2 regions of the Cupriavidus sp. C1SS-2L genome follow, and region 1 is predicted to be linked to the other one. Evidence: predicted binding sites of a transcription regulator. Region 1 holds the regulator's gene; the other holds the start of a gene.
The links. The regulator sigma-54, encoded in region 1, starts transcription at its own class of promoters, with help from an activator protein. The targets are predictions, from matches to a motif close to TGGCANGNAANCTGCTTT.

Region 1 (10,047 bases):
TGGCATTCGGTGCCGCTGGACCCGTCGTCGCCCGAGGGCATGCTCGAAGCATTCCAGCACGTGGTAGAGACCATCCGCGTGACGCCGGCCCAGGCCGAAACGCTGGGCCTGTATCACGAGGAAGATCCCGACGCCGCCTATGCGGTCGATGCGGAAGGCATGGTCGAGATCTCGCGCTGGCGCCATGCGGTCATCAATTTCCCGCACCCGCTCTTGCGCCAGGGTCTTGTGATCCTCGACACGCCCGGGCTGAACGCCATCGGTACCGAACCTGAACTGACGCTGCGCCTGATCCCGGACGCCCATGTGGTGGTGTTCGTGCTGGCCGCCGACGCCGGCGTGACCAAGAGCGACCTCGAGCTCTGGCGCGGCCATGTGGGCGCCGGCCATCGCCGTGGCTGTCTGGCTGTGCTCAACAAGATCGACGGCCTGTGGGATCCGCTCAAGTCGCAGGCCGAAATCGCGAAGGAAATCTCGGGCCAGATCACCTCGACCGCACAGGTGCTCGGCATTGAGCAGGGCCGCGTCTATCCGGTGTCCGCGCAGAAGGGCCTGGTCGCCAAGGTCACGCATGACGAAACGCTGCTCGTGCGCAGCGGCCTGCCGAATTTCGAGCATGTGCTGTCCGACCAGCTGATCCCGCGCCGGCGCGAGATCGTCGCCGACCAGGTTCACCGTTCCGTGCAGGACATGGCGCGCGGCGCGCAGCAGCTGCTGCAGAGCCGCCGCCGCGACATCGTCGAACAGTTGTTCGAACTGCGCGGGCTGCGCGGCAAGAACCATGCGATGGTCAAGCACATGCTGATGCGCGTGCAGAGCGAGAAGGAAGAGTTCGAGCAAAGCATCAGCAAGTTCCAGGCGCTGCGCCTCGTGTTCGGCCGCCACAGCGCCGATATCATCAAGAGCCTGCAGCTGCGCGACGTGCGCAGCACCATGCGCAGCTCGCGCGAACAGATGAAGGAACGCTTCTTCTCGCGCGGCCTGCGCGAGGACATGGATGCGCTGTTCGGCCAGCTCACCACGCTGATTACCGACGCCGACAACAAGATCAGCCAGTTGCACCAGTTGATCGAAAGCATGTACCGCCGCTTCAATGCCGAGCATGGCTTCACGCTGCCGGCGCCGATGCAGTTTGTGACCACACGCTATGTCGCCGAGCTCAAGGAGATCCTGCAGCTTGTGCAGACGCACTTCGGCACGGTCAGCATGCTCACGCGTTCGCGGCCGCATCTGGTGCAGGGTGCGTTCGATACGATGGCGAGTCGCGTGCTCGAGAATTTCCGCGACCTGAACCGCGACATCGAAGTCTGGCTCAAATCTGTAATGACGCCGCTGGAGGCACAGGTGCGTGAGCACCAGAAGCAGTTGCGCCGCCGCGTGGATTCGATCGAACGCATCCACGAGGCCACCGACACGCTCGAAAGCCGTATCGCCGATATGGAAGAGGTGCTCAACGGCCTTGATGAGCGCAGCGGGCGAATCGAAACGTATGCGCAGCGCATCGTCCGCCCGGACGGTGCCGGAACGGAAGCTGCGCAGCTCGCCGTGGCCTGATCGCCGGCTGTCCGGTATATCATGTGGCGCCGCCTCTGTGCGGCGCCATTTCTTTTGTGCGGCCCGCGCCTTGTTTGCCTGCCGCGCAGTCCAAGCGCCTGAACGTCCCCGATGCCCCGCAAGTCCGCCCCCGCCGTCCCGCCCACTGCCAATGCCTCTGCCGTGCCGTCCGTCATCCACGTTCCTGCCGATTTCGGCGCACGCGTGGTCGAATGGCAGCGCGTGCACGGCCGGCATGACCTGCCGTGGCAGAACACGCGCGACGCGTACCGGATCTGGCTGTCGGAGATCATGCTGCAGCAGACCCAGGTCAGCGCGGTGATCGATTACTTCCAGCGCTTCATCACGCAACTGCCCACGGTGCAGGCGCTGGCCGCCGCGCCCGCCGACCAGGTGATGGCGCTGTGGGCGGGGCTGGGCTACTACTCGCGCGCGCGCAACCTGCACCGCTGCGCGATGCAGGTCGTCAGCGAGCATGGGGGTCGTTTTCCGCCCGATCCCGCAGTACTGGCCACGCTGCCGGGCATTGGCCGATCGACGGCCGCGGCCGTTGCGGCGTTCAGTGCGGGCGTGCGCTCGCCGATTCTCGACGGCAACGTCAAGCGCGTATTCGCGCGCTTCTTCGGCATCCATGGGCACCCCGGCGAACGTGCGATCGAGAACCGCATGTGGGAGCTGGCTGACGCCGCGTTGCCCGCCCCGGGCCCGCACCAGGCCGACGACATGGTGGCCTACACGCAGGGCCTGATGGACCTTGGGGCTACCGTGTGTTCGCGCGGCAAGCCCGCCTGCCTGTCCGATGCCGCGGCCTGCCCGTTGTCGTCGGACTGCGTGGCGCGGCGCGATGGCCTGACCGCGACGCTGCCCACGCCCAAGCCGCGCTCGCCGGTGCCCGAGCGCAGCACCGTGATGGTCATGGTGCGTCACGGACGCGACGTGCTGCTGCAGCTTCGGCCTGACAGCGGCGTCTGGGGCGGCCTGTGGAGCCTGCCCGAGATGCCTGTCGCCACGGTGCCGTTCGACGCGGAACTCGCCGAGCAGGATGCGCTGGGTTACGCGCGTGCGTTTGGGGAACCGTCGCGCGCGGACATGACCGGCGAACTGGTCCACGTCTTCACGCATTTCCGTCTACTGATCCGCGCCATCCGCGTCGACATGAAAGGTCTGTTGCTGCGCGAGCCGGTCGACGGACCGGCGCAGCGCTGGATCTCGCTCGATGATCTCGATGCGCTCGGCACGCCGGCGCCCGTGCGCAAGTTGCTCGAAACGCAGGCCCGCGGCGGCCTGTTCTGAACCTCGAAAGGGGCGCAGCGAGCCCTACACCATGTGGTGCTGCCGCATGTAGCGGTGCACGATCTCGATGCGCATGCCCGCGTCGGGCAACGCCATCAGCATCTGCTTGGCCTTCATCGGCACGGGCAGCAGTTCGCACAGGCGGTTGGTGACCCAGCTTGGGTCGTCCCACTGATAGGGCTCGGCGAACGGCATGCGGTCAGGCTGCTCGGCATGCAGCCGCGTGACGATCCGTCGCAGCACCGACAGGCATTCACCCAGCAGTTCGAGCTTGCAGTCGATGATGTCGGCGGGTAGCAGTTCAGCGCTGGCGACGATCAGCCCGTCATCGCGGGTGCGGTGCTCGATCACACGGAAACGCTGGCGACCGCGCGTTTCGATCAGCAGCACGCCAAGCTGCTCCATATTGCAGTCGACGATCTCGGCAAGGCAACCGATCGATTCGGGCACGGTCTGCTGGCCTGTGCGTGCCACTTCCTCGCCGCTGGCGATCAGGCACACGCCGAACGGCGCCGCATCGCGCAGGCAGTTGCGCACCATGTCGACGTAGCGTTTCTCGAACACGCGCAGCGGCAGGCGGCCGTCCGGAAACAGCACCGTGTGCAGAGGGAAGAGAGGGAGGTCGTCCAGCGTCAGCGGCGTTGCGTCGGCGGGAACGGTGTGACGGAGAAGGTCTGTCGAGGACATGCGATGGCTGCCATTCCGCTAAATCGAGGGAACGGCCGCCAGATCGCATGCGGCGGCCGCCATGGCTGCCAGGGTCAGAGATGCCTGGCGGCACCGGCGGACTGCGCAGCGGACTACGTTGCCGGCGCGAGCTCGCGGTGTCTCACCAGCACATTACCATGGGCCCGGAAATAGTTGGCAAGCCTTTCCGCAATATAGACCGAACGGTGCTGTCCGCCGGTGCAGCCGATCGCCACGGTCAGGTAGCTGCGATTGTCCGCAATGAAACTCGGCAGCCACTTTTCCACATAGGCGCGGATGTCTTCGGCCATGGCGAGCACCATCGGCTGCGCCTGCAGGAAATCGATCACGGGGCCGTCGCGGCCGGTCAGCGGGCGCAGCGCGAGGTCGTAGTACGGGTTGGGCAACGAGCGCACGTCGAACACGAGGTCGGCATCGCTGGGTACGCCGTGCTTGAAGCCGAACGATTCGAACAGCAGCGTTAGACGCTCGCTATCTTCGCGGATCAGTTCCTTGATCCAGCTGCGCAGCGTATTGGTGCGCACGTTGCTGGTGTCAATGCGGTGCGCGGACTCGGCCAGCGGGCTGAGCAGTTCGCGCTCCATCTCGATCGCTTCCATCAGGGCCCGGTCGTTGAACGCCGGTTCGCCGTCAGAGCCAGGCACGCCGTCAGTCAGGATCGACAGCGGGTGCCGGCGCCGCGTTTCCGAGTAGCGCTGCACCAGCGCGTCGGTGCTGGCCGTCAGGAACAGGACCTCGACCTGGTGCGTTTCGGCCAGTTCGCGGACCGTATCGGGCAGGTGTTCCAGCGATTCGCGGCTGCGGATGTCGGTGGCCACGCCCAGATGCGTGTAACCCTCGCTGGCGAGGTAGCGAGCCAGGTCGGGAATGAATTGAGCGGGCAGGTTATCGACGCAGTAAAAGCCTGCATCTTCAAGCACGTTCAGTGCGACGGATTTGCCGGAGCCGGAGATGCCGGTGATGAGAATGATGCGCATATCATCGGAAGGATAGCATCCGGCAAAGGCCTCGTCATGACAGCGCCCTGATGCAAACAAAAATGGCGAACCGCTCGGTTCGCCATGTCATCAGCGGGGGCTGAGGCTTACTTCGACAGGCATTCCTTCATGTACGCCTTGTACTCGTCGCCCTTCTTGCCCTTGCCTTCCTTGCTGCAGGCCGACATCTTTTCCTGCTGGCTCTTGGTCGGTTGCACGCCCTTGGCCGAGAGGCATTGCTTCATGAAGGCCTTGCGATCGTCGCCTTTCTTGTCGCCAGCCTGCTCGTTGCAGTCCTTCATCTTCTGCTGCTGCGCGGTGGGCGCCTTGGTGGCCGATGCCGGTACAGCCTTGTCTCCCGGGCCCGGTGCAGCCGGCATGGCGGGCGCGGCAGGCGTGGTTTGGGGTGCGGGCTGTGCCATTGCGCCAGTGGCCAGCAGCGGCGTCACCAGCACACACATCGCGATCAGTTTCTTCATGCTTGCTCTCCTGGCTGTGGGAAACTTCATGGCCACCTAATGCCAGCCAACGGCTGGTGCAGCGGCTCCGGACTGGGCTCGATGCCCATTACAGCACAAAACGAAGCATGTACCCACCGCGTTGACCGATTTGCCAACGTCGATGTAAGCAATTGAAAGCGAGTCGCGATGCCGGGTCAGAGCAGGCGGCCCTGGCCGCGCGAAACTGCGTCGGCCTGCATGGCAGCGCGCTGGCGGTCCATGAAGTCGCGCAGCGTGTCGATGCCGCGCAGGCGCAGGATCGTGTTGCGCACGGCAGCCTCGACCAGCACGGCGAGGTTTCGGCCGGCCGCGACCTGGATCTTGACCATGTGGATCGGCAGGCCAAGTACGTCGAGGTACTGCGAATCGAGCGGCAGACGTTCGAATTCGCCGTCGTTGCGGCGCACAAGCTGCACGACCAGCTTCATCTTCATTTTCCGACGCACGGCGGTTTCACCGAAGATGGTCTTGATGTCGAGCAGGCCCAGGCCGCGCACTTCCAGCAGGTTCTGGAGCAGCGGCGGGCAGCGTCCTTCGATGAAATCCGGCCCAAGGCGCACGAAATCCACGGCATCGTCGGCTACCAGTCCGTGGCCGCGCGAAATCAGTTCCAGGCCCAGTTCGCTCTTGCCCAGGCCCGACTCGCCCATGATCAGCACGCCCATGCCGAGAATGTCGAGAAACACGCCGTGCATGGTCACGCGCGGCGCGGAAATGCGCGACAGGTACAACCGCAGGTGGTCGATTACCGCTGCGGACGACACCGGCGTGGTGAACAGTGGCGTGGATGAACGCGTGCAGCGCAGTTCCAGGTCCGGCGGCGGCTCCATGCCGTCGGCCACAACGAGGAACGGCGGCTCCAGCAGGATCAGCTCGCCCATCTGGCGCTTGCGGGTTTCGTCGTCCAGGCGCTGGTAGTACGTGATTTCGGGCTTGCCGAGGACCTGGATCCGGTTCGGGTGGATCAGGTTCAGGTGGCCGACGAGGTCCGCGGCCGAGGTGGCCTCGCGGGCAAACTCCACGTCGAAGGCGCGGTCCGCACCTTCCAGGCCAGCCACCCACGAGAGTTTGATGTCGGCTGCGTTGTCGTCGAAGATCGACTGCGAGGTGACGCCGGTGAGTTCCATGCGGTATGACTTTCGGGGCGGGGGCAGTGCCGGGCTTTAGGGTCGTCCGGTCTGTTGCCAGCCCAGGGGAAGGGTCAGGGATGCCACTGTGTCAGTAGCTGATGCACTTCTTCGGGTGTGGCCAGCGTTGCGAGGCCTTCGCGCATGTCGCGATCGGACAGCAACTGCGCGATTTCCGAGAGGATCTCGAGATGCTGCTGCGTGGCCTGTTCCGGCACCAGCAGGAAGATCAGCAGCGAAACGGGTTTGCCGTCGGGTGATTCGAAAGGGATCGGCTCGGCCAACCGCATGAACGCGGCCAACGGCTGCTTCAGTCCCTTGATGCGCCCATGCGGAATGGCCACGCCTGCGCCAAGGCCGGTCGAACCGAGCGACTCGCGCGCAAACAGGTTGTCGGTCACGGTCGCCCGCGCCACGCCATGGTTGTTCTCGAAGAGGAGCCCGGCTTGCTCGAAGACACGCTTCTTGCTGGTGACGCTGACGTCGAGGTTGATGTTGCCGGGTGGCAGCAGTTTGGCCAAACGATTCATGGGCGATGCGAGGATTTCAGTTAGCAGGCAGATGGGACTGCTCGGCCGTGCAAGGCTGCGGGCCGCTTTATGGCGATACCATGGTTTGCCAGGCGTTTGGCCATTATAGAGCAGCGTCTCCCCTGACTTGTGCAACGCAGCGTCGGGCCTTGTGTATCCCTGTGCCGTGCTCGTGCCGCCGCACCGGGATAGGGCGCGCGCACAGGAGTCGCTACCGGCTATGTCTTAGAGAGCATACACCGCGCCGCGTCAGTTGCGAACACCTATGCCAGTAACCTGCACAGGATGGCCGCCAACAGACGCAAAAAAGCCGCGCTACATGGCGCGGCTTGCTTTTCTCAGTCCCTTTCAGCGGCCAGCCTTACGACCGGCAGGCATGATCATTGCTGCTGTAGTTGCGCTTCGGCCATCTGGTACTTGACCGCTTCGCGGTCGTGGCCTTGCACGCGATCCTTGTAGCGAAGCACCTGGCGGTCCAGCTTGTCGACAAGTGCGTCGATGGCCGCATACAGGTCTTCGTGATGGGCTTCAACAAAGATGTCCTTGCCCCGAAGGTGCAGATTGATTTCCGCGTACTGCCGCCTGTCCTTTTCCTTATGGTTATCGACTGAAAGTAGCACGCTAACGCCAATGACTTGATCGAAATGCCTGACGATACGCTCCAGCTTCGTTTCCACGTACTCACGCAGCGGAGGCGTGATGTCCAGGTGGTGTCCACTGATCTTGAAGTTCATAGCGCTTCTCCTTCTGAAAGAGCTGCACCAGGCAGGCGGTGCAACTCGGCTACAAAGTCTTGCGGAGATTGACAGCGGGGATCTTCAGGGCTTCGCGATACTTGGCGACGGTACGGCGCGCGACAACGAAGCCTTGTTCACCCAGCAATTCGGCAATTCGGCTGTCGGAAAGAGGACTCCTCGGGTCTTCGGCTCCTATAAGTTGCTTGATCAAGGCGCGGATCGCCGTTGATGAAGCCGCGCCACCGGTTTCGGTGGACACGTGGCTACCGAAGAAGTACTTCAGTTCGAAAGTACCCATCGGCGTTGCCATGTATTTATTGGTCGTCACCCGGGATATGGTTGACTCGTGTAATCCCAGTGTATCGGCAATCTCCCGCAAAACCAAGGGGCGCATCGCGATTTCGCCGTGCGTGAAAAAGTTCTTCTGACGTTCGACAATTGCCTGTGAAACTCGCAGGATTGTGTCGAACCTTTGCTGAATATTTTTGATCAGCCAACGTGCCTCCTGCAGCTTTTGCTGCAGCCCGGCAGCGCCGGATTCCCCCTTCGCTCCGCGCAGGATCTGCGCGTACATGTCGTTGATGCGCAGGCGGGGCATCACATCCGGGTTCAGCTGTGCAATCCAGCCGCTGCCGCTCTTGCGCACGAACACGTCGGGCACTACGAAATCCGCTTCAGGCCGGCTGTACGCATGCCCGGGATACGGCGCGAGCGAACGGATCAGTTCATGCGCGGCTTTTAGCGCCGCTTCGTCCACCTGCAGCGCTTTTTTCAGGCGCGTGTAGTCGCGCACCGCAAGCAATTCAAGATGATGCTGGACGATCGACAGCGCCAGTTCGCGCTGCGGGTGCTGCAGCCGGCGCAATTGCAGGCTCAGGCATTCGGCTGCATTGCGCGCGCCCACGCCCGCCGGGTCGAAGCTCTGCAGCAGCGTGAGCATGGCCTGGACTTCGTCGACTTCGAATTCGAGTTCCTCGGGCAGTTCCGAGCAGATCTCGTCGAGCGACGTGCTCAGGTAGCCGTCGTCATCGAGCGATTCGATCAGGAAGATCGCCAGCCCCTTGTCGCGCAGCGAAATCTTCAGCGGCGTGAGCTGTTCCATCAGATGTTCGCGCAGCGTGGGCTCGGCATCGCGCAGCTGCATGGGCGTCTTTTCGTCGTCCTCGCCCTGGGGGCGCCGCGCGAAATCGTCGAGGCTCCAGTCGCTGCCGTAGTCGTCACCGCCGCTGTCGGTGTAGTTCTCGTCATCGCTGCCGCGTGCGCTGTCGGCATTCGCTTCGCCATTGCCCTGCGGTTCGGCAGGAGCGGGAGCCGGGGCACTTTGCAGGTTGACCGAGCCATCTGCCGCTACGCGCAGCGGACTTTCGATCCAGTCGTTTTCGCGCTCCAGCAGCGGGTTCTCCGTGAGCGCCTGCTCGACTTCCTGTTGCAGTTCCAGCGTTGAGAGTTGCAGCAGTCGGATCGACTGCTGCAGTTGCGGCGTGAGTGCCAGATGCTGCGAAAGGCGGAGCTGGAGCGACGGTTTCATGCGACCTATTTTATGCGCATCTTTCCGATGTTGGAACGGAAATTGCTATCGCATGTGTCGCCTGATCGTCTCTTTCCCGGTGGCCGCGTGCCACCCCCGCTTCACATGCGGAAATTCTCGCCCAGGTAGACGCGCCGCACCGATTCGTTCGCGATGATGTCTTCAGGCTGGCCCGCCGCGAGCACGGTGCCTTCGCTGATGATGTACGCGTGGTCGCAGATGCCGAGCGTCTCGCGCACGTTGTGGTCGGTGATAAGCACGCCGATATTGCGTGCCTTCAGGAAGCTGACGATGCGCTGGATTTCGCCGACCGCGATCGGGTCCACGCCGGCGAACGGTTCGTCCAGCAGGATGAAGCGCGGCGACGATGCCAGCGCGCGCGCAATTTCAACGCGGCGGCGTTCGCCGCCCGACAGCGAAAGCGCCGGGTTGTTGCGCAAGTGGGCGATCTGCAGGTCGTCCAGCAGCGTATCGAGCCGCGCGTCGATCTCGGCCTTTGGCAGCGGCTTGCCGTTCACGACCTGGAGCTCCAGCACCGCGCGGATGTTCTCTTCGACATTCAGCTTGCGGAACACCGACGCTTCCTGCGGCAGGTAGGAAAGCCCCATGCGCGCGCGTTCGTGGATGGCCAGGCCGCTGATGTGCTGCCCGTCGAGCACGATATCGCCCTCGTCGAGCGCCACCAGGCCGACGATCATGTAGAACGACGTGGTCTTGCCGGCGCCATTCGGACCCAGCAGGCCCACGACCTCGCCGCTTTTCACGTCGAGCGACACGTCCTTGACCACCGTACGCGTCCCGTAGCGCTTCTTCAGGTGGCGCACGACCATCGTGCTGCTCTCGGCACGGACGTCGTTGGCGGCGGAAGCGGGCGTGGGGGCGAGTGTTGCGGTATCGGTCATGATGGCGGTCGTGCGCTCGCGCGCGGGATTCAGGGCTTGCTGGACGGCGCGGGCGCCGGCTTCAGGTCGAGCGGCGCGGCAGCGGCCGCACCACTCGCTTCCTGGCGCGGCGAGAGCACCGCGCGCACGCGTCCAGACGGGTTGCCGGCCGAGGTGTTGTCACCCCCGCCGGCCGCGGTATAGAACTCATT
Region 2 (10,047 bases), 680 kb from region 1:
GCAAGAGCAGGTCAACCTGTTCGCCGAAGCGACCGGCGACCACCAGTGGATCCACGTCGACGTGGAACGTGCCAGGAAGGAATCGCCCTATGGCGGTCCGATCGCGCACGGCTTCCTGACGCTGTCTCTGGTGCCGAAGTTCATGCACAACGCGCTGCACATGCCGTCGAAGATCGGCGTGAACTATGGCCTGAACCGGGTGCGCTTCACCGCACCGGTGCCGGTGGGCAGCAAGCTGCGCGCGCGCATCAAGCTGCAGAAGGTCGAGCGGCTCGATCCGCTGCCTAAGTCGCCCGAGCTGGTTGGTGCGCAGTCGACGTGGGAAGTGACGATCGAACGCGAGGGCAGCGACCGTCCGGTGTGCGTGGCTGAGTCAATTAGTCGCAGGTACGGTTAAGCCACTGTTGTTTTGTTGATACAGGAAGAAAAAGGCCGTCGGTAGGCGGCCTTTTTCAGTTTTTGACGATAATGATGACAACGCCACACATTTCCAGTGACTGTGACATCGCATATTACGATTGTCCGGTTTTCTGAACAGTGTGTTCTGAGTCGTTGGGTTTACCCGTAATGTTGCGTTGCGGTACAGTCGCGCCCACGATGTTTTACGTGTTGCACATCCTGGACGGAAACCGCGCTTGCTCACAAGGCAGGCCAGCCGGGAAGTGCAAAAACTTCGTGGTTCAACGCTACCCGGCCGCAGTCTTGAGCCGGGACCGTTCGCGGTTTCGGCCATCAGGTGCCGCAGTGCCACCGCCTCAGGCGGGCCGCTTGCGCAGTCGTCAGTTGTCCTTCCGTGTTCATGGCGTTGTCAGGCCGCATGGTCATCCGGCGTTAGATCCGCCAGACCTCAACGCCAGCTAAGGACACGTCCTTCCGGTTTTCCCTCAGCCCAACGCCTCTTGCTTCCGGCATCAGGCGGTGAAGCCACGCTTTGCCCAAGCGCGGCCTAACCAAACCAGTCGTGACATGAAGAAACCCATACTGCCGCGGTGGACGCGGTCTCTGCCAGGCCTCGGCCTGCTCTTGCTGCTCGCCGGCTGCAACATGACGCTGCTCGACCCGAAAGGGCAGGTAGGCGTCGACATCAAAGGCATCATCCTGATCGCCACCTGGCTCATGCTGCTGGTGGTAGTGCCGGTGATCGTCCTGACGCTGGTGTTTGCGTGGAAGTACCGTGCCAGCAACAGTTCGGCGCGCTATGAACCCGACTGGTCGCACTCGACCGCCATTGAAGTCGTGGTGTGGCTGATTCCCTGCCTGATCATCATTGCGCTCGGCATCATCACGTGGAAGTCTTCGCACGACCTGGACCCGTACAAGCCGCTGGAATCCAAGCAGAAGCCGATCACCGTCGAGGCGGTCGCGATGAACTGGAAGTGGCTGTTCATCTATCCGGAACTGAAGATCGCGACGGTCAACCAGATCGCGTTCCCGGTGGGCACGCCGGTGAACTTCAAGATCACGTCCGATTCGATCATGAATTCGTTCTTCATCCCGCAACTGGGCAGCCAGGTTTACGCCATGGCCGGGATGGAGACCAAGCTGCACCTGATTGCCAATGAAGCCGGAACGTATGACGGCATGTCCGCCAACTACAGCGGCGGCGGTTTCTCGGGCATGAAGTTCAAGGCGACCGCCATGTCGAACTTCGAGTTCGACGCATGGGTTGCCAAGGTGCGCGCGTCCGAACGTCAGCTCGCCAGCGCGGACTACAAGGTCCTCGCCAAGCCGAGCGAAGCGGAACCGGTGGCCTACTACGGCAAGGTCGAAGACGGCCTGTTCACCGGCATCCTGCACCAGTACATGGGCAACGACGGCCACGCCATGGCCCGCGAAGGTTTTGATGGCGGCCCGATCTGCACGTCGCGTAACACGCTCGGCGAAGAGCGGGTGTCCATGGCCACGCCGGCCAAGCCGGCGCTGGGCGCGCAATCCTAGGAGCAATGATGTTTGGCAAATTGAGTTTGTCGGCGATTCCGTTTCATGAGCCGATCATCATGGTCGTACTGGCCGGCGTCGCCCTCGGCGGCGCTGCGCTGCTAGGCGCGATCACGTATTTCAAGAAGTGGGGCTACCTCTGGAATGAGTGGTTCACTTCCGTCGATCACAAGAAGATCGGCGTGATGTACTGCCTGGTCGCGCTGGTCATGCTGCTGCGCGGCTTTTCCGACGCGGTCATGATGCGCGCCCAGCTGGCGCTCGCCACGAACGGTGCCCACGGCGTCCTGCCGCCGGAACACTACGACCAGATCTTCACCGCCCACGGCGTGATCATGATCTTCTTCGTGGCCATGCCGCTGATGACAGGTCTGATGAACCTCGTGGTGCCGCTGCAGATCGGCGCGCGCGACGTGGCCTTCCCGTTCCTGAACACGCTGTCGTTCTGGCTGTTCGTGTCGGGCGCCATGCTGGTCAACATCTCGCTGGGCGTTGGCGAATTCGCCAAGACCGGCTGGCTCGCCTACCCGCCGCTGTCGGGCCTCGATTTCAGCCCGGGCGTAGGGGTGGACTACTACCTCTGGTCCTTGCAGATCTCAGGGTTGGGCACGCTGCTGACCGGCGTGAACTTCCTGGTGACGATTCTGAAGATGCGCGCCCCGGGCATGACCCTGATGCGCATGCCGGTGTTCACCTGGACCGCCCTGTGCACCAACGTGCTGATCGTGGCCGCCTTCCCGGTGCTGACCGTGTCGCTGGCACTGCTGGGTCTGGACCGCTACTTCGACATGCACTTCTTCACGAACGATGGCGGCGGCAATGCCATGATGTACGTGAACCTGATCTGGATTTGGGGCCACCCCGAGGTGTACATCCTGATCCTGCCGGCGTTCGGTATCTTCTCTGAAGTCATCGCCACGTTCTCGGGCAAGAAGCTGTTCGGCTACAAGGGCATGGTGTACGCGACCGCGGCCATCATGGTGCTGTCGTTCATCGTGTGGCTGCACCACTTCTTCACGATGGGCTCGGGTGCGAACGTCAACGCGTTCTTCGGTATCACGACCATGATCATCTCCATCCCGACCGGGGTGAAGATCTTCAACTGGCTGTTCACGATGTACCGCGGCCGTGTGCAGATGACCACGCCGGTACTGTGGACGCTGGGCTTCATGATCACCTTCGTGATCGGCGGCATGACCGGTGTGCTGATGGCCGTTCCGGCAGCCGACTTCGTGCTGCACAACAGCCTGTTCCTGATCGCCCACTTCCACAACGTGATCATCGGCGGCGTGCTGTTCGGCTACCTGGCCGGCATCACCTACTGGTGGCCGAAGGCGTTCGGCTTCACGCTGAACGAGCGACTGGGCAAGTACGCGTTCTGGTGCTGGCTGGTGGGCTTCTACTTCGCCTTCATGCCGCTGTACGTGCTGGGCCTGATGGGCATGACCCGTCGTCTGAACCACACCGACAACCCGGCCTGGACGCCGTGGCTGTACCTGGCCGTGGTTGGCGTGGTCTTCGTGGCGCTGGGCATCTTCTTCCAGGTGCTGCAGATCGTCGTGTCGATCCGCGACCGCAAGAAGCTGGCCGACGTGACCGGCGACCCGTGGGGTGGCCGCACGCTGGAATGGGCTACCTCGTCGCCGCCGCCGTTCTACAACTTCGCGCACACCCCGGTGGTGCGTGACCTGGACGCGTTCGCCGACATGAAGGCCCGTGGCGAAACCATCCCGACCAGCGGCTACGAGCAGATCCACATGCCGAAGAACACCGGCGCTGGCTTCTGGATGGGCCTGTTCAGCCTGGTGCTGGGCTTCGCCCTGGTCTGGCACATCTGGTGGCTTGCCGCCGTGGGCCTGGTCGGCATGGTGGTGTCGTTCATCCGCCGCGCCAACGATGACCACATCGACTATTACGTGCCGGCCGCAGAGGTCGAGCAGATTGAAACGCGCCAACTGCAGCGCATTGCTTCGCAGGCCTGATGACCATGTCGACAGAAGTCCTTGATCGCTTCGGGGCGGCGCAAGCCCCGGCTCATGCGCACTCGCACGACGAGACGCACGACCACGCGCACCACGACACCAGCGAGAACACCATCTTTGGTTTCTGGCTGTACCTGATGAGCGACTGCATCTTGTTCGCGTGCCTGTTCGCCGCCTTCGCCGTCCTGCGCGGCGAAGTGGCGGGCGGCCCGTCGGCCAAGGAGCTTTTCGAGCTCAACTACGTGCTCGTCGAGACCTTCATCCTGCTGTTCTCGTCGATCACGTACGGCTTCGCGATGATCTCGATGCAGAACCGCTCGAAGGGGCGGGTACTGGTCTGGCTGGGTATCACGTTCCTGCTGGGCGCCGCGTTCATGTACATGGAAATCAACGAATTCCATCACCTGATCGCCGAAGGCGCCGGCCCGAGCCGCAGCGCGTTCCTGTCGTCGTTCTTCACGCTGGTGGGCACCCACGGCCTGCACGTCGCAAGCGGCATGGTGTGGATGCTGGTCCTGATGTGGCAAGTCAGCAAGAAGGGCCTGACCCCGACGATGTCCAAGCGCCTGAACTGCCTCAGCCTGTTCTGGCACTTCCTGGACGTCGTCTGGATCGGCGTCTTCACCGTGGTCTACCTGATGGGAGCAATGTAAATGGCACAGCAACACGCAGCGTCCGCGCACGCCGAGTCGCACGGCCACAGCAGCTTCAAGTCCTATGCGATCGGCTTCGTGCTGGCGGTGATCCTGACCGTCATCCCGTTCAAGATCGTGATGGACGGCACTATGGACCGCGGCACGACCCTGCTGATCATCCTCGGCATGGCCGCGGTGCAGGTTGTCGTCCACCTGAAGTACTTCCTGCATATGGATGGTTCGAAGGAACAGCGCTGGAACGTGATGTCATTCCTGTTCACGCTGCTGATCCTGTTCATCGTGCTGGCCGGTTCGCTCTGGATCATGCACAACATGAACGCAAACATGATGCCGTGGATGATGAAGTAATCATCTTCCGGTAATGAACAGAAACGGGGCCTTCGGGCCCCGTTTTGCTTTTGGCGCCGCACCACGTCTGGTTGCGCCCGTATTCGTTGGCCGGCGCGTCCGCCGAATCCTTGCACCCGATTGCACCGTGCACGAAGCCGGTGCGTCGGTGTCCATGCTCTCCCAGCACCAGCGTGGTGCTTCCGCTCGGTAGCCTCCCTCGATTTGTCACTTGCCGGGCGCCCGCCGGCTTCCTGTCGTCTTTCGCCGTCTCGGTACGCCATGGCACGCTAGTTGCAGATGCATCACCCGGGGTGCGTTGAGTCCCGTAACCAAACGACAAACTGGGAGCTGCAATGAAACGACGTGACATGCTGAAGCTGTCGGCGGTAGCCGCCGCGGCGATGATCAGCGCCAGCCCGCTGGCGATGGCGCAGTCCAAGGAACCGATCAAGGTCGGCATCCTCCATTCGCTGTCGGGCACCATGGCCATTTCGGAGACGTCGCTCAAGGACGTGGCCCTGATGACCATCGACGAGATCAACAAGAGCGGCGGCGTGCTCGGCCGCAAGCTCGAGCCCGTGGTCGTGGATCCGGCATCAAACTGGCCGCTGTTCGCCGAGAAGGCGCGCCAGCTGATTACCAAGGACAAGGTCGCTGTCACGTTCGGCTGCTGGACTTCGGTGTCGCGCAAGTCGGTGCTGCCGGTCTACGAGGAACTGAACTCGCTGCTGTTCTACCCCGTGCAGTATGAAGGCGAGGAGATGTCCAAGAACGTCTTCTACACCGGCGCGGCGCCCAACCAGCAGGCCATCCCGGCGGTCGAGTACCTGATGAGCAAGGAAGGTGGCGGCGCGAAGCGCTTCTTCCTGCTTGGCACCGACTACGTCTACCCGCGCACCACCAACAAGATCCTGCGCGCGTTCCTGAAGAGCAAGGGCGTGGCGGACAAGGATATCGAAGAGGTCTACACGCCGTTCGGCCACAGCGACTACCAGACCATCGTCGCGAACATCAAGAAGTTCTCGCAGGGCGGAAAAACGGCTGTGATCTCGACCATCAACGGTGACTCCAACGTGCCGTTCTACAAGGAGCTCGGCAACGCCGGCCTGAAGGCCAAGGACGTGCCGGTGGTGGCCTTCTCGGTGGGTGAGGAAGAACTGCGCGGCATCGACACCAAGCCGCTGGTCGGCCACCTGGCCGCATGGAACTACTTCATGTCGGTCAAGAACCCCGAGAACGAAGCGTTCAAGAAGCAATGGGCGGCATGGGTCAAGGCGAACAACCTTCCTGGTGGCGACAAGCGCGTGACCAATGACCCGATGGAAGCCACTTACGTCGGCATCCACATGTGGGCGCAGGCCGTGAAGAAGGCCGGCACGACCGATCCGGACAAGGTCCGCGCGGCCATGTATGGCCAGACTTTCAAGGCACCGGACGGCTTCACGCTGACCATGGGCGACAACCATCATCTGTACAAGCCGGTGATGATTGGCGAGGTTAAGGGCGACGGCCAGTTCACGGTGGTGTGGAAGACCGCGAAGCCGATCCGCGCGCAGCCTTGGAGCCCGTTCATCTCCGGCAATGAAGGCAAGCCGGACAAGGTGATGTAAGGCAGCCAGTCGCTGCACCCCTGGCAGGCGCGCTCCGCCGGCTGACCGTTGCCGGCTGGCGGTGGTGCGCGCCTGACCGGGCCTGGGGGGGTCCCCGAAAAAAGCAGGCACGACTCGTGCCGCCCAATCGCCAGCACCTATGTCCCAATCGTTACCGAAGATCGCCATGTCGTGGCTGCGCGCCATGCTGGCTGCGCTGCTGCTTGCCGTGCCGCTATTGGCGGCAGCCGCAGGCGCATTGACGCAAGCCGACCTCAAGCCATTGGCCGAGGACGATTTCGATGCCAAGACCGCGGCCTTGTCCGCGCTGGCCAAGGCGCCGCCGGAGCAGGCCGGGCCTATTCTCAAGGCGTTGCAGGACGATACGCTGCAATATGCCCCATCGGTGGGCATGGTGCGCCAGGACGGTGACAAGACCGTCGATGCGATCACCGGCAAGCCAGTGACGGTCAAGGCCGATGAACTGGAATCGCTGACCCTGAACAACAGCCTGCGCGCGATCGTCGATAGCGCCGCAAGCGGATTCCTGCTGCAGTCGCCCGATATCTCGCTGCGCACGCAGGCGATCAACACGCTGTACGATCAACCAGAGAATGCGTCGCGCGCCAGTGTGGAAACTGCGCGCAAGTCTGAGGCCGATCCCGGCCTGCGCGCACGCCTGGACGTGATCTGGGCCACTACGGTGCTAGCGGAGGAGCTGAAGGCTGGCGATGCCGCGCAGCGCGAGGCGCGTCTCGAAGCCATTCGCGTCCTCGGCCGCGACAGCAATCCGCAAAGCCGCCAGAAGCTCGCACCGTTAGTCGAGCGCGGTAGCGACGGCAAGTATCGCGAACCCGATGTCGAGGTACGTACCGCCGCGCAGCAGGCGCTCGACACGCTGCGCAGCGACCAGCGCCGCGCCGAACTGGTCGGCAACCTGTTCGCAGGCCTGAGCCTTGGCAGCGTGCTATTGCTGGCCGCGCTGGGCCTGGCGATCACCTACGGCCTGATCGGCGTCATCAACATGGCGCACGGCGAATTCCTGATGATCGGCGCCTATGCGACCTACGTGGTGCAGACGCTGTTCCGCACGTATGCGCCCGGTGCGTTCGACTGGTACCTGCCCGCGGCACTGCCGGCATCGTTCCTCGCGGCCGGCATCGTCGGCTTCGTGCTCGAGCGGCTGGTGCTGCGCCATCTCTATGGCCGCCCGCTGGAGACCTTGCTCGCCACGTTCGGTGTGAGCCTGCTGCTGATGCAGGCGGTGCGCACGTTGTTCGGCGCGCAGAACGTTGAGGTGGCCAACCCCGCGTGGATGAGCGGCGGTGTCGAATGGATGCCGGGCCTTGTGATTCCGTACAACCGCATCGTGATCATCCTGTTCGCGCTGGCCGTCGTGGCCGTTGCCTGGGCGGTGCTCAACCGTACGCGACTCGGCCTGTTCGTACGTGCCACGACACAGAACCGGACCATGGCTGCGTGCGTGGGCGTGCGCACGTGGAAGGTCGACAGCTACGCGTTCGCGTTCGGTGCGGGCATTGCCGGCCTGGGCGGCTGCGCGCTGTCGCAGATCGGCAATGTCGGCCCGGACCTCGGCCAGGCCTACATCATCGATTCCTTCATGGTGGTGGTGCTGGGCGGGGTAGGGCAGTTGGCAGGCACTATCGTCGGCGCGTTCGGCCTCGGCATCATCAACAAGTTCATCGAGCCGTTCTATGGCGCGGTGCTCGCCAAGATCTTCGTCCTGGTGCTGATCGTGCTTTTCATCCAGAAGCGCCCGCAGGGACTTTTCGCGCTCAAGGGGCGCAGCGCGGAGGCATGATGCAGAGCTTTCACTCAAACTCCCCGGGCACGCCGTTTCGTCTGTCGGTGCCCGAGCGCCAGCCGCTGTTCACTGGGCGCGGCTGGGCTGTGCTGGCGATACTGACGCTCGTCGTGGCGGTCGGCGTTCCGGTGTGCGCGCTGATGGTGCCGGAAGGGCATCCGCTTCACCTGTCGGCCTATGCACTGACGCTGATCGGCAAGATCATGTGCTTCGCGCTGGCTGCCATCGCACTCGATCTCGTGTGGGGCTACTGCGGCATCCTGAGCCTTGGACATGGCTTGTTCTTTGCGCTTGGCGGCTATGCGATGGGCATGTACCTGATGCGATCCATCGGCCGCGAAGGCGTGTATAAGAGCGACTTGCCGGACTTCATGGTGTTCCTCGACTGGAAGGAACTGCCGTGGTTCTGGCACGGCACCGAACACCTCTGGTATGCGCTGCTGCTGGTGGTGCTCGTGCCCGGCGTGCTGGCGTGGCTGTTCGGCTTCTTCGCGTTCCGTTCGCGCATCAAGGGCGTGTACCTGTCGATCATCACGCAAGCCATGACGTATGCGGCGATGCTGCTTTTCTTCCGCAACGAGACCGGCTTCGGCGGCAACAACGGGTTCACTGACTTCAAGCGCATCGCGGATTTCGCGATCGCCGCGCCGCAGACGCGCACGGCGCTGTTCGTGCTGACGTTCCTCGCACTGATCGCCGGGTTCGTCGCGTGCCGCTATATCGTGACGTCGAAGCTGGGCCGCGTAGTCACGGCCGTGCGCGATGCCGAGATGCGCGTGATGTTCTCGGGCTACAACCCGCTCGGCTACAAGCTCTTCGTATGGACGTTCTCGGCCGTGCTGTGCGGTGTTGCGGGCGCGCTGTATGTGCCGCAGGTGGGCATCATCAACCCGGGCGAGATGTCGCCGGGCAATTCGATCGAGATGGCCGTATGGGTGGCCGTTGGTGGCCGCGGCACGTTGATCGGGCCCGTGATCGGGGCGTTCCTGGTCAATGGCGCCAAGACGATGTTCACCGCGTACTTTGCCGAGTACTGGCTGTTCCTCCTCGGCGCGATGTTCGTGCTCGTCACGCTGTACCTGCCGGATGGCGTGATCGGGTTGTGGAAGCGTCTGCGCCAACGCGGCAGCCGTGCCACGCCGGCAGTGGCCGCGCCGACCGAGGCCGTATCCAGTCCTGCAGTAGCAGGACGCACCGGAGGTGAAGCATGAATGCCGCGCTCGAATACGGTCAGGCGGAAAGCGGCAATGCCACGGGCCTTGGCCGCGTAGTGGAGCCGGGCACGATCGATGTCTCGCATGGCCCCATCCTTTACCTGGAAGACGTGACGGTGCAGTTCGGCGGCTTCCGCGCGCTCAACAAGCTGAGCCTGTCGATCGACCACGGCGAACTGCGCTGCGTGATCGGCCCCAATGGCGCCGGCAAGACCACGATGATGGACGTCATCACCGGCAAGACAGGCCCGCGCAACGCCAACGTGAGCGGCCGCGTGTTCCTGGGCCAGACCATCGACCTGATCCGCATGACCGAGCCGCGCATCGCGCAGGTCGGCATCGGCCGCAAGTTCCAGAAGCCGACGGTGTTCGAGCAGCATGCCGTCTGGGAAAACCTCGAACTCGCGATGAAGGCCGACAAGCGCTGGTGGTCGTCGCTGCGTGCCCGGCTGACCGGGGAGGGGCATCGTCGCATTGAAGAGACGCTGGCGCTGACGGGGCTGGAGGACGAGG

Region 2: the regulator sigma-54 is predicted to act here: its motif matches at 5,187-5,204, upstream of urtA (urea ABC transporter substrate-binding protein).

The regions. Positions count from the first base shown of each region.
Region 1 covers NZ_CP172708.1:378,038-388,084, forward strand. The annotation lists gene ACIGJG_RS01770 (dynamin family protein) at 1-1,554, shown strand, start outside; gene mutY (A/G-specific adenine glycosylase) at 1,666-2,847, shown strand; gene ACIGJG_RS01780 (LON peptidase substrate-binding domain-containing protein) at 2,872-3,534, opposite strand; gene rapZ (RNase adapter RapZ) at 3,648-4,532, opposite strand; gene ACIGJG_RS01790 (PsiF family protein) at 4,640-5,011, opposite strand; gene hprK (HPr(Ser) kinase/phosphatase) at 5,188-6,159, opposite strand; gene ptsN (PTS IIA-like nitrogen regulatory protein PtsN) at 6,234-6,689, opposite strand; gene hpf (ribosome hibernation-promoting factor, HPF/YfiA family) at 7,070-7,423, opposite strand; gene ACIGJG_RS01810 (RNA polymerase factor sigma-54) at 7,473-8,954, opposite strand; gene lptB (LPS export ABC transporter ATP-binding protein) at 9,056-9,856, opposite strand; gene lptA (lipopolysaccharide transport periplasmic protein LptA) at 9,886-10,047, opposite strand, start outside.
Region 2 covers NZ_CP172708.1:1,058,066-1,068,112, forward strand. The annotation lists gene ACIGJG_RS04905 (MaoC family dehydratase) at 1-397, shown strand, start outside; gene cyoA (ubiquinol oxidase subunit II) at 967-1,938, shown strand; gene cyoB (cytochrome o ubiquinol oxidase subunit I) at 1,947-3,920, shown strand; gene cyoC (cytochrome o ubiquinol oxidase subunit III) at 3,926-4,573, shown strand; gene cyoD (cytochrome o ubiquinol oxidase subunit IV) at 4,574-4,924, shown strand; gene urtA (urea ABC transporter substrate-binding protein) at 5,260-6,516, shown strand; gene urtB (urea ABC transporter permease subunit UrtB) at 6,656-8,317, shown strand; gene urtC (urea ABC transporter permease subunit UrtC) at 8,317-9,531, shown strand; gene urtD (urea ABC transporter ATP-binding protein UrtD) at 9,528-10,047, shown strand, end outside.